Regions from separate parts of the Clostridium chauvoei genome, predicted to be linked through region 1. Evidence: riboswitches for the same ligand, from Rfam matches in the RefSeq annotation. Region 1 holds a riboswitch; each other region holds the start of a gene.
What was found. Region 1 has a riboswitch for thiamine pyrophosphate ahead of thiT (energy-coupled thiamine transporter ThiT). Riboswitches for the same ligand answer to the same signal wherever they lie in the genome.
Positions count from the first base shown of each region.

Region 1 (3,287 bases):
AATATAACAGTTGATAACAAGACAGATAAGATAAAAGATGAATTTTATGTAATGGCGACTAATGAATTTAAAGAATGGGCTATTGATATTTACGAAGAAAGTGATGTACCGAAGGCTATAAAAGCTGAGTGGTAAAAGGAGGAGAATAAAATGGGAAATTGTTCAACATGTCCTAGTAAGGATAAATGTGGATCAAAAACAAAAGATGGAGCATCATGTGGGAAAATAACTCCTAACTATGGGAATGTAAAAAATATAATTGGTGTTATAAGTGGTAAAGGTGGAGTTGGTAAATCAACAGTAACAGGTATATTAGCAAGCACTTTAAGAAAAAAAGGATATAAGGTGGGAGTGCTAGATGCTGATATAACAGGACCATCAATGCCAAGATTTTTTGGAATAAATGAAAAAAGAGCTATGATGCAACCTATAGGAGAAACTAGTGTAAAATATTTTCCAGTAGAAACTGAAAGTGGAATAAAGGTTATATCAATAAATCTTTTAATTCCTAATGAAGATGAACCAGTAATTTGGAGAGGTCCAATGGCAACTGGAGTATTATCACAATTATTTACTGATACAAACTGGGAGGACTTAGATTACTTATTAATTGATATGCCACCAGGCACGTCAGATATAACATTAACTATAATGCAAAGCTTCCCTTTAACTGAGTTAGTAATAGTATCAACACCTCAAGACATGGTATCTATGATAGTTAAAAAGGGTGTAATAATGGCTGAAAAAATGGGTATCTCTGTAAGAGGTGTAATAGAAAATATGGCATATATTAATTGCCCTGGTTGTGATACTAAAATTAAAGTCTTTAGCAAAAAATCAGCTGAAGAACATGCAGAATATTTAGGTTTACCATTATTAGGTGAACTTCCTATAAATTTAGATTTAACAGAAGCTTTAGAGCAAGGAAAAGCAGAAGAATACGTAAGAAATAATGATTTATACGCATTAATATTTGAAGGTTTATATTAATAAATACATAACTCTTTTTTCTTTGGGAATAATATAATTGAAGTTATTTAGAAAGGATGAGAGTTATGAAAGCTAATGTAGATAAGGATACTTGTATAGGTTGTGGACTATGTCCATCTGTATGTCCAGAAGTGTTTGAAATGGACGATGATGGAAAGGCTGTAGCAAAAGTTACAGAAGTTCCAGATGCAAATGTTGATGAAGCTAAAGATGCTGAATCAAGTTGTCCAGTAAGTGCAATAACAGTAGATTAATAAAAAAGTTCTACCTTGAGTTTAAGGTAGAACTTTTTTTGTTAAAATTAACTTATACTTGCTTGTTTACTAGATAAGTTGTTAATAATTCTATCAAAAGGTAAGAAGAAAATAATAATTAAACAAATAATTAATTCTCCACCTACAGCTGTTCCATTTACAACTAAAGAATATAAAGCAGGTGACCATCCTTCAGGTGCAAATGCTCCGAAAAATACATAACCTGATATAAAGTGGAATATAAACTTTAAAGTCATACCAACAGCTGTTCCAATCATCTTATTATTTTTAAAATATCCTGCAAAACCTACAGCCATGTATGGTAATGGATAATCAAATAATACTTGAATAGGATGTAGAATATAAGGGTTTAATATTAAACTTATTATACCAAATAAAAACCCTGTTAATAATCCTATTTGTGGGCCATACATATAAGCGATTAATATTATAGGAACCATACTACCTAATGAGATGCTACCGCCTCCATTTGGTAATACATATAATTTAATCATATTTAGTATAGTTGCAAGAGCAAGAGCTATACCGATTCTAGTCATTATTTTAGCATCAAGCTTAATATTTTTGAACTTTATTATAGCAAGTAAAAGTATGACGCCACCAATAACTGTGACTATTGATAATGGGTTGTCCCATAAAACTGAAAAGCTTTCTTTTAGAGTAGAAATAAAATTTGACATAAAAAAATACCTCCTTATACTTGTGCTAGGAGATATAAGATATACTAATATATACATGAAAATGTAATATAGATATCATACATAAGCTTCCCTACGCTGGTATTATCCAGATCAGGTAAAGGGTTAATGTTAAAAACATCTCTCAGCCAATGGCACCCCTAGCAATTGTTAAATATAGGTTATATTTTAAAGTTATTTCTAAAAAAAGTCAACTAATTTATCTTTGTAAATTTTGGAAGAATGATTATTACAGTAACCAAAACTTCCTGATTGCGAGGATATATTTACAGTTGAACCTATAGATGTATAATTATCTACCTCTGATAATGGAAGTTTTATAATTGTATCATCTTCTAAGCAAACAAAAGCTTCAAAATTACTGTAATCTATTATTTTACCTTTCAAACTAACACCACCTAAAAGTTAATAATATTAGTTTGGTCAAAAAGGTTACTTATAATACAAAAAATGTTGAGTATCTTTTAACTTTACTCAACATTTTTTAAAATTTATACTTTTTCTATTGCTAGTCCCATCATACCAGGACCTGAATGAACAGCTACCATAGCGCCTACAGGTGTTATGCCCATAAACTCGCAATTATGTAATGCTTTAACTGATTCAGCAAATAAAAGAGCTTCATCCATGCAACCACCTTGAAGTATCCAAACTTTACATTTAGATTCATCTAGATGAGTTTTTAAAACTTCAATCATTTTAGATAAAGATTGTTTTCTTCCTCTAACTTTAGCATATGGGTGATAAACTCCATGCTCATCCATAGTTATAATTGGCTTAAGGTGTAAAAATTGACCTATAGTTCCTGCTAATTTACCTATTCTGCCACCTTTTTTTAGATACTCTAAGGTATCTAAAGTAAAGTAACCTGTTATGTTTTCACGAATTCTAGGTAGTTCTTGTATTATTTCATCATAAGATTTTTTTTCTTTAACGAGTCTAGCAGCTTCTAATACTAGAACTCCTTGAGGGAATCCTATGATTTTGCTATCGTATACATAAGAGGTAAGGTTTGGATGCTCTTCTAATGCTAATCTAAAGGCATTAAATGTTCCAGACAATCCACTAGAAACAGAGATTGCTATTACATGAGTATATCCATTAGCTTCTAAATCTTTTAGAACTTTAGCAGAAGTCTTAGGACTAGGAAGAGATGTTGTAGGAATTTCTGTAGAAAGTCTGTTATAAACCTCTTCAGGAGTAATGCTAATTTTATCTTCAAATTCCTCGTTTGAGTATAAGATTCTTAAAGGAAATAGATGTATGTTATTTTCTTTTAATGTTTCTAAAGATAAATCAGATGCACTATCCGTTAAAATTGCTA
Region 1 covers NZ_CP018624.1:2,489,577-2,492,863, reverse strand. The annotation lists gene BTM21_RS11800 (YhfM domain-containing protein) at 1-135, shown strand, start outside; gene BTM21_RS11795 (Mrp/NBP35 family ATP-binding protein) at 151-990, shown strand; gene BTM21_RS11790 (ferredoxin) at 1,056-1,244, shown strand; gene thiT (energy-coupled thiamine transporter ThiT) at 1,292-1,945, opposite strand; TPP riboswitch at 2,017-2,115, opposite strand; gene BTM21_RS11780 (hypothetical protein) at 2,144-2,350, opposite strand; gene BTM21_RS11775 (DegV family protein) at 2,455-3,287, opposite strand, start outside.

Region 2 (3,287 bases), 690 kb from region 1:
TGCTGGTATATTAGGAATGGAGCCATCGGATATTAGATTAAGAGATGCTATTGATATTGCAGAGGCACAAGGTATAAAGGTAAGTTTTGAGGAATTTGATTTAGGAGACGCACACCCTAATACTGTTAAAATATTAATTACAGGAAAGACAGGTAATAACTATGAAGTAATAGGTTCCTCAATAGGGGGAGGAAGTATTCAAGTTTCTGAAGTTAATGGTAATAATGTTGAATTTACAGGTGCATATCCAACATTAATTATTTCACATATGGATATACCTGGAGCAGTCTCAAAGGTTACAGCAATTCTTTATAAAGATGATATAAATATAGCTTTTATGAAGGTATTTAGAAGTCAAAAAGGAAAAGAAGCTACCATGGTTTTTGAGGTTGATCATTCAATGCCAAAAGAAATGATAGAAGAAATAAAGCAAATAGATTCAATAAAGAAGGTAATAATGATTAATCCAGCAAAGGATGGTGAATAGAATGTTAGCAAGATCAGGAGAAGAGCTATTAAAGATTTGTAATGATGAAAAAATAAGTTTAAGTGAATATGCTATAAGATTTGAAATGGAAAACAAAGAAATTTCAAGAGAAGAAGCTTATGCTAAGATGTATAAAAATCTTGAAGTAATGAAAGCTGGAGCGTTAGAAGGTAGAGAAAAAGCTGTTTATTCTGTAAGTGGTCTTATAGGTGGAGATGGGTATAAACTACAAAAATATTTAGATAGTGGTAAATCTTTAACTGGAGATACTATGATAATGGCAATGGCTATGGCATTATCATCTTCAGAAGTAAATGCATCTATGGGGAGAATAGTTGCTTGTCCTACAGCGGGATCTTGTGGAATAGTTCCAGCTGTAATTTTAACAGCAGGAGAGAGATTATCTAAGACAGATGAAGAGCTTGTAGAAGCATTATTCTCAGCTTCAGCTGTGGGCATGATAATAGGAATGAATGCAACATTAGCAGGTGCAGAAGGTGGGTGCCAAGCAGAATGTGGTTCAGCAGCAGCAATGGCATCAGCCGCAGTTGTAGAGATGATGGGTGGAACGCCTAAAATGGCATTAGATGCTGGAGCTATAGTACTAAAAAATATTTTAGGACTAGTTTGCGATCCAGTTGCAGGATTAGTAGAAATACCATGTGCTAAAAGAAATGCATCAGGAGCAATTAGTGCTTTATGTACGGCAGATTTAGTTATGGCAGGAGTTGAATCAAAAATACCGTTTGATGATACAGTATCAGCAATGTATAAGGTTGGTAAGAGTTTACCAGCAGCTTTAAGAGAAACAGCTTTAGGTGGAGTTGCTGTTACAAAAGCTGGTCTTGAGCTTAAAAAGAAAGTATTTGGAGATAAGTAAAGTATTTAAAAATTAAATTTATTTAGAGCTAGGGGAGCTAATATTTTTAGCTGAGAATGAAGATTAAATCTTCTAGACCCTCGAACCTGATATGGCTAGCACCATCGTAGGAAAGCACAAATAATACTAAATTATTATGTTTAATTAAGGTGTAGCTATAGCTACACCTTTTTTTATTTATTTTATATATAACATTGGAGGAGACAAAATGAACAAAGAGAAAAATTTAACAAAAAGACTAGCATTAAGTGGCATATTCATTGCAATAGCCACAGTATTGGGAACATTTTCAATACCTTTTTTTGGAGCTAAAATATCACCAATTCAACATTTTATCAATGTTTTAGCATCAGTTACTTTAGGTCCACTTTATGGGGGAGGATGTGCTTTTATAACATCATTATTAAGAAATATTTTGGGGACAGGTAGTTTACTTGCTTTTCCAGGAAGTATGATAGGAGCATTTTTAGCAGGATTTATATATAATAAAGTAAACAAAGTAGAAGGGGCATTGATAGGTGAAGTTATAGGAACTGGAATATTAGGTGCAATAGTAGCATTTCCGATAGCATCTATGATACTAGGAAAGGAAGTAGCATTATTTTTTTATGTAACTCCATTTTCTTTAAGTTCTATATTTGGAGGATTGATTGCTTATATACTTATTAAAGTTCCAGCAATTAAAAAAATTTTATTAGAAAAGAAATAATACAATTTATATAAATTTTTAACATAAACAGCTAAATTAGAATAGTATAAAATAAACTTAATATTTATTCCTATTTGAGAGAGGAAACAAATATGCAAATTAGTATAGAGGCTTTAACCGATATTCTAGACGTTCAAAGGGATAACCAACCTCTTATACATTGTATTTCTAATTTGGTTACTATAAATGACCTAGCACAAAGTATTTTATGTTACAACGGTAAGCCTATAATAGCTCATGGAATAGAAGAAGTTAATGAAGTAGCTTGTAATGCTAAAGGGTTATTGTTAAATCTAGGAACATTAGATAGCAATAGGGTAGAAGCAATGGAAAAATCACTCAAGGCAACAAGAAAAAAGAATATTCCAGTGTTATTAGATATAGAAGGAATAGATATGTCTTTTTTTAGGAGGCAAACAACTTTAAGTTTTTTAACACGATACAATATAGATATATTAAAGGGAAAACTCTCTGAATTTAAGAGGTTAGTTAAAACAGATAACGTAAGTAATACTGATTCTAAAGATATTACAATGATAGGGAATCATAAAATAAGATCAGAAATTAAAGAGATAGCAAGGAAGTTTAGGAATATACTAGTAGTAATAGACGAAGAATGTTATGTAACAGATGGATTTAGTGAATTTTTTATAATGAATGGAGATAAAAAATTTAGAAATATACTTGGTATAGATAGTATATTTAATGGAGCAATTGCTACTGGAATGGCATTAGCAAATACAAAGGCAGAGATGATTAGATATATTCTAATATCTATTACAATAATAGGTGTCTGTGAAGAATTAGTAATACAAAAGAAAAAGAAAGCGATGGATTATTTACTTTAAAACAACATCTACTAGATGAAATATACAATATAAAAAAAGAAGATTTAAATAAAATGGGAAATATAATATATGAGTTTAAAAGATAAAGAATCTAGTTAGTTTTTAGCCAAAATAAGTGATATTAAGATTTTGTATCACTTATTTTTTTATTTCTCGCAAAGGAATTTTTACTATGTTATAATTTACTAAAAATAGGATAAGAATTTAAAAAGAAATACTTACTACATAAGAGGTAAAAGGAGAGACGGTAGATGAGTACTCCAATAGAGATATTAAAAAAATACTTTGGATATACTTCATTTAGAGAGGGTCAATTTGAGATAATATCTAATATTTTAAGAAGAAGAGACATTTTTTGTATTA
Region 2 covers NZ_CP018624.1:303,916-307,202, forward strand. The annotation lists gene sdaAB (L-serine ammonia-lyase, iron-sulfur-dependent subunit beta) at 1-487, shown strand, start outside; gene sdaAA (L-serine ammonia-lyase, iron-sulfur-dependent, subunit alpha) at 489-1,367, shown strand; TPP riboswitch at 1,388-1,497, shown strand; gene thiW (energy coupling factor transporter S component ThiW) at 1,576-2,076, shown strand; gene BTM21_RS01500 (hydroxyethylthiazole kinase) at 2,169-2,924, shown strand; gene recQ (DNA helicase RecQ) at 3,176-3,287, shown strand, end outside.
Region 2: another riboswitch for thiamine pyrophosphate. It lies ahead of thiW (energy coupling factor transporter S component ThiW); the one in region 1 lies ahead of thiT (energy-coupled thiamine transporter ThiT).

Region 3 (3,287 bases), 1.1 Mb from region 1:
TAGCTTTTTAGCTACTTTCTTTATAACTTCTGTTATATCTTCTCCATCATCAAAGGAGTCTACACCTTTACCTCTAACATCGAAGCCACCTATATATTTAATTTCAGAAACATTTCCTTTTACAACATCAAATTTTATTTCATTTAATAATCTATTAGTAAAATCAGCTCTTGTTTTTGTTGCAAAAACTCCTACTGGGTCTAGTATAACTGGCTTATTAAATTTATTTGCTGCCTTGCCTGCTTGTACAAACAAATCAAGTCTATTTGAATTCATAGTTCCAATGTTTATTACTACTGCACTTGCTATATTAACAATTCCATCTACTTCTTCATAAGAATAACTCATTAATGGACTTGCTCCTAAAGCTAAAGTTATATTAGCACAGTCATTTATAGTTACCTCATTTGTATAATGTAATACTAATGGATTTACTTCCTTAACTTTGTTAATTAATTGATACATTTTAATATCTCCTATGTGCCTTATTATCTATTTTCAAATCTATAAAAGTGATTAACAGGTCCTACGCCTTTACCTATATCAAAACTATGTCTAATAGCTTCTGTTATATATTCTTTACTTAATGCTACCGCTTTTTCTATTTCATAACCTAAAGCCAAATGTGATGTTATTGCTGATGATAATGTACATCCTGTTCCATGAGTATTCTTTCTATTTATTCTTTCTTGCTTATAAAGTTCAAAAGTATTTTTACCTATAAGAACATCAACAGCATCACCATCTAAGTGACCACCTTTCATAAGAACATACTTAGGTCCAAGTTCTAATATTTTCTTACCAGCAACTTTCATATCCTCTAAGTTATTTATTTCTATTCCTGATATTTCTTCTGCTTCCATTGTATTTGGAGTTAATACATATGCCATTGGTATAAGATATTCTATTAAGTTTTTCTTAGCTTCAGGCTTTAATAATGAATATCCACTCTTTGATATCATAACTGGATCTATTACTAAATACTTAGGATTGTATTTTTTTAAAGTTTCTACTATTCCTAATATTATTTCTGGATTTGATACCATTCCTATTTTTACAGCTGCTGGTTCTATATCTTCAAAAACTACATCTATTTGCTTTTGAATTATTTCCTTGCTTAAATCTTCAACATCAAATACACCTTGTGTATTTTGAGCTGTTATTGCTGTTATTACACTCATACCATAAGTACCTATAGCACTAAATGTTTTTAAATCAGCTTGTATACCTGCTCCTCCAGAAGAATCTGATCCTGCTATCGTTAATGTTGGAATTCTGTAATTACTCATTTTCTTCTCTCCTTTATTTTAAACAATAAAAAAACAGCTATTATTCCTAATCTAGAATATAGCTGTATAGTTCAGTTTATAAATATAGTAATATATTTTTTTAATATATTTAGTAGCTTTCCTACGCTGGCATTATCCAGATCAGGTATAAGGGTTAATAGAGTTCATCTATCTCTCAGCCTTAAGGCACCCCTAGCAATTATTCTATTTTATACCTTTATTATATTACTATAAATTACCTTGTCAACATTATTTTCCGTTTTCTAATATAAATAATTTATCTATGATGCTTGTGAATTTTCAAATTGACTATTATAAAGAGTTGCATAGAATCCATTTGCTTTTAATAACTCTTCATGATTTCCTTGCTCTATAATATCTCCATCTTTCATTACTAGAATTAAATCTGCATCTCTAATAGTTGATAATCTGTGTGCTATTATAAAACTTGTTCTTCCTTCCATAAGGTTTTCCATTGCCTTTTGAATTAAAACTTCTGTACGAGTATCAACTGAACTTGTTGCTTCATCAAGTATTAATATCTTTGGATCTGATAAAATAGCCCGAGCTATTGTCAATAATTGTTTTTGTCCTTGTGATACATTACTTGCTTCTTCATTTAATTCCATATTATATCCATCTGGAAGAGTTTTTACAAAATGATCTACATGAGCAGCCTTTGCAGCTTTTATAACCTCTTCATCTGTTGATTCTAATTTTCCATATCTTATATTTTCCATAATTGAACCATTAAATAACCAAGTTTCTTGAAGAACCATACCAAATAAATTTCTTAACTCATCACGATTAAAATCTTTTATATTATGGCCATCTATAAGAATCTCTCCACTATTTACATCATAAAAACGCATTAAAAGTTTTACCATTGTAGTTTTTCCTGCTCCTGTTGGACCTACTATAGCTACTTTTTGTCCTTGTTTTATATTTGCATTAAAATTATTTATTATTGTCTTGTCTTTATTATATCCAAAGCTAACATTTTCAAAGGTAACTTGACCTTTAATATTTTCTATACTTGCTGGATTTTCAGCAAATTGTTCTTCTTCCTCTTCGTGTAAAAATTCAAATACTCTTTCAGCAGCTGCTGCTGTTGATTGTAATAAGTTGGCTACTTGAGCAGTTTGAGCTATTGGTTGCGTAAAGCTTCTTATATATTGAATAAATGAAAGAATATCTCCAACTCCTATTGTCTTCTTAATTGCAAGCCACCCACCAAGAATAGATACCATTACATATCCTAAGTTTCCTATGAATGTCATTATAGGCATCATCATACCTGATAAAAACTGTGACTTCCAAGCTGAACCATATAAAGTATTATTTATTCTATCAAATTCTTCTATTGCATCCTCTTCACCATTAAATGCTTTTACTATATTATGACCACCATAAACTTCTTCTACTTGACCATTTACATGACCTAGATATTCTTGTTGTGATTTAAAATACTTTTGTGATTTTTTTACTACTAGTGATATAAAAATCATTGATATTGGTAGTATTAAAAGTGCTGCTAATGTCATTATCCAACTAATGGAGAACATCATTATAAGTACACCAATTAAAGTTGTTATTGATGTAATAACTTGTGTCATACTTTGATTTAAATTTTGACTTACGCTATCTACATCATTTGTTACCCTAGATAATACTTCGCCATGAGTTTTAGAATCAAAATATTTAAGTGGCATACGATTTATTTTCTCTGAAATTTCTTTTCTTAAGTTATATGATACCTTTTGAGAAATTCCTGACATTACAAATCCTTGTATAAATGAGAATAAAGCACTTAATAAATATAATCCAAGTAAGAATAATAACACTCTACCTATATAAGTAAAATCTATTCCTGCTCCAGTGGCTCCTGTAAGTTTTGCCATAAGACCATCGAAAATCTTATTAGTTGCTTTACCTAAAATTTTAGGACCAACAATTGAAAAAGCTGCACTACCTATTGCAAATATAATAACTAAAAGC
Region 3 covers NZ_CP018624.1:676,178-679,464, reverse strand. The annotation lists gene thiM (hydroxyethylthiazole kinase) at 1-465, opposite strand, end outside; gene thiD (bifunctional hydroxymethylpyrimidine kinase/phosphomethylpyrimidine kinase) at 489-1,289, opposite strand; TPP riboswitch at 1,391-1,493, opposite strand; gene BTM21_RS03075 (ABC transporter ATP-binding protein) at 1,571-3,287, opposite strand, start outside.
Region 3: another riboswitch for thiamine pyrophosphate. It lies ahead of thiD (bifunctional hydroxymethylpyrimidine kinase/phosphomethylpyrimidine kinase); the one in region 1 lies ahead of thiT (energy-coupled thiamine transporter ThiT).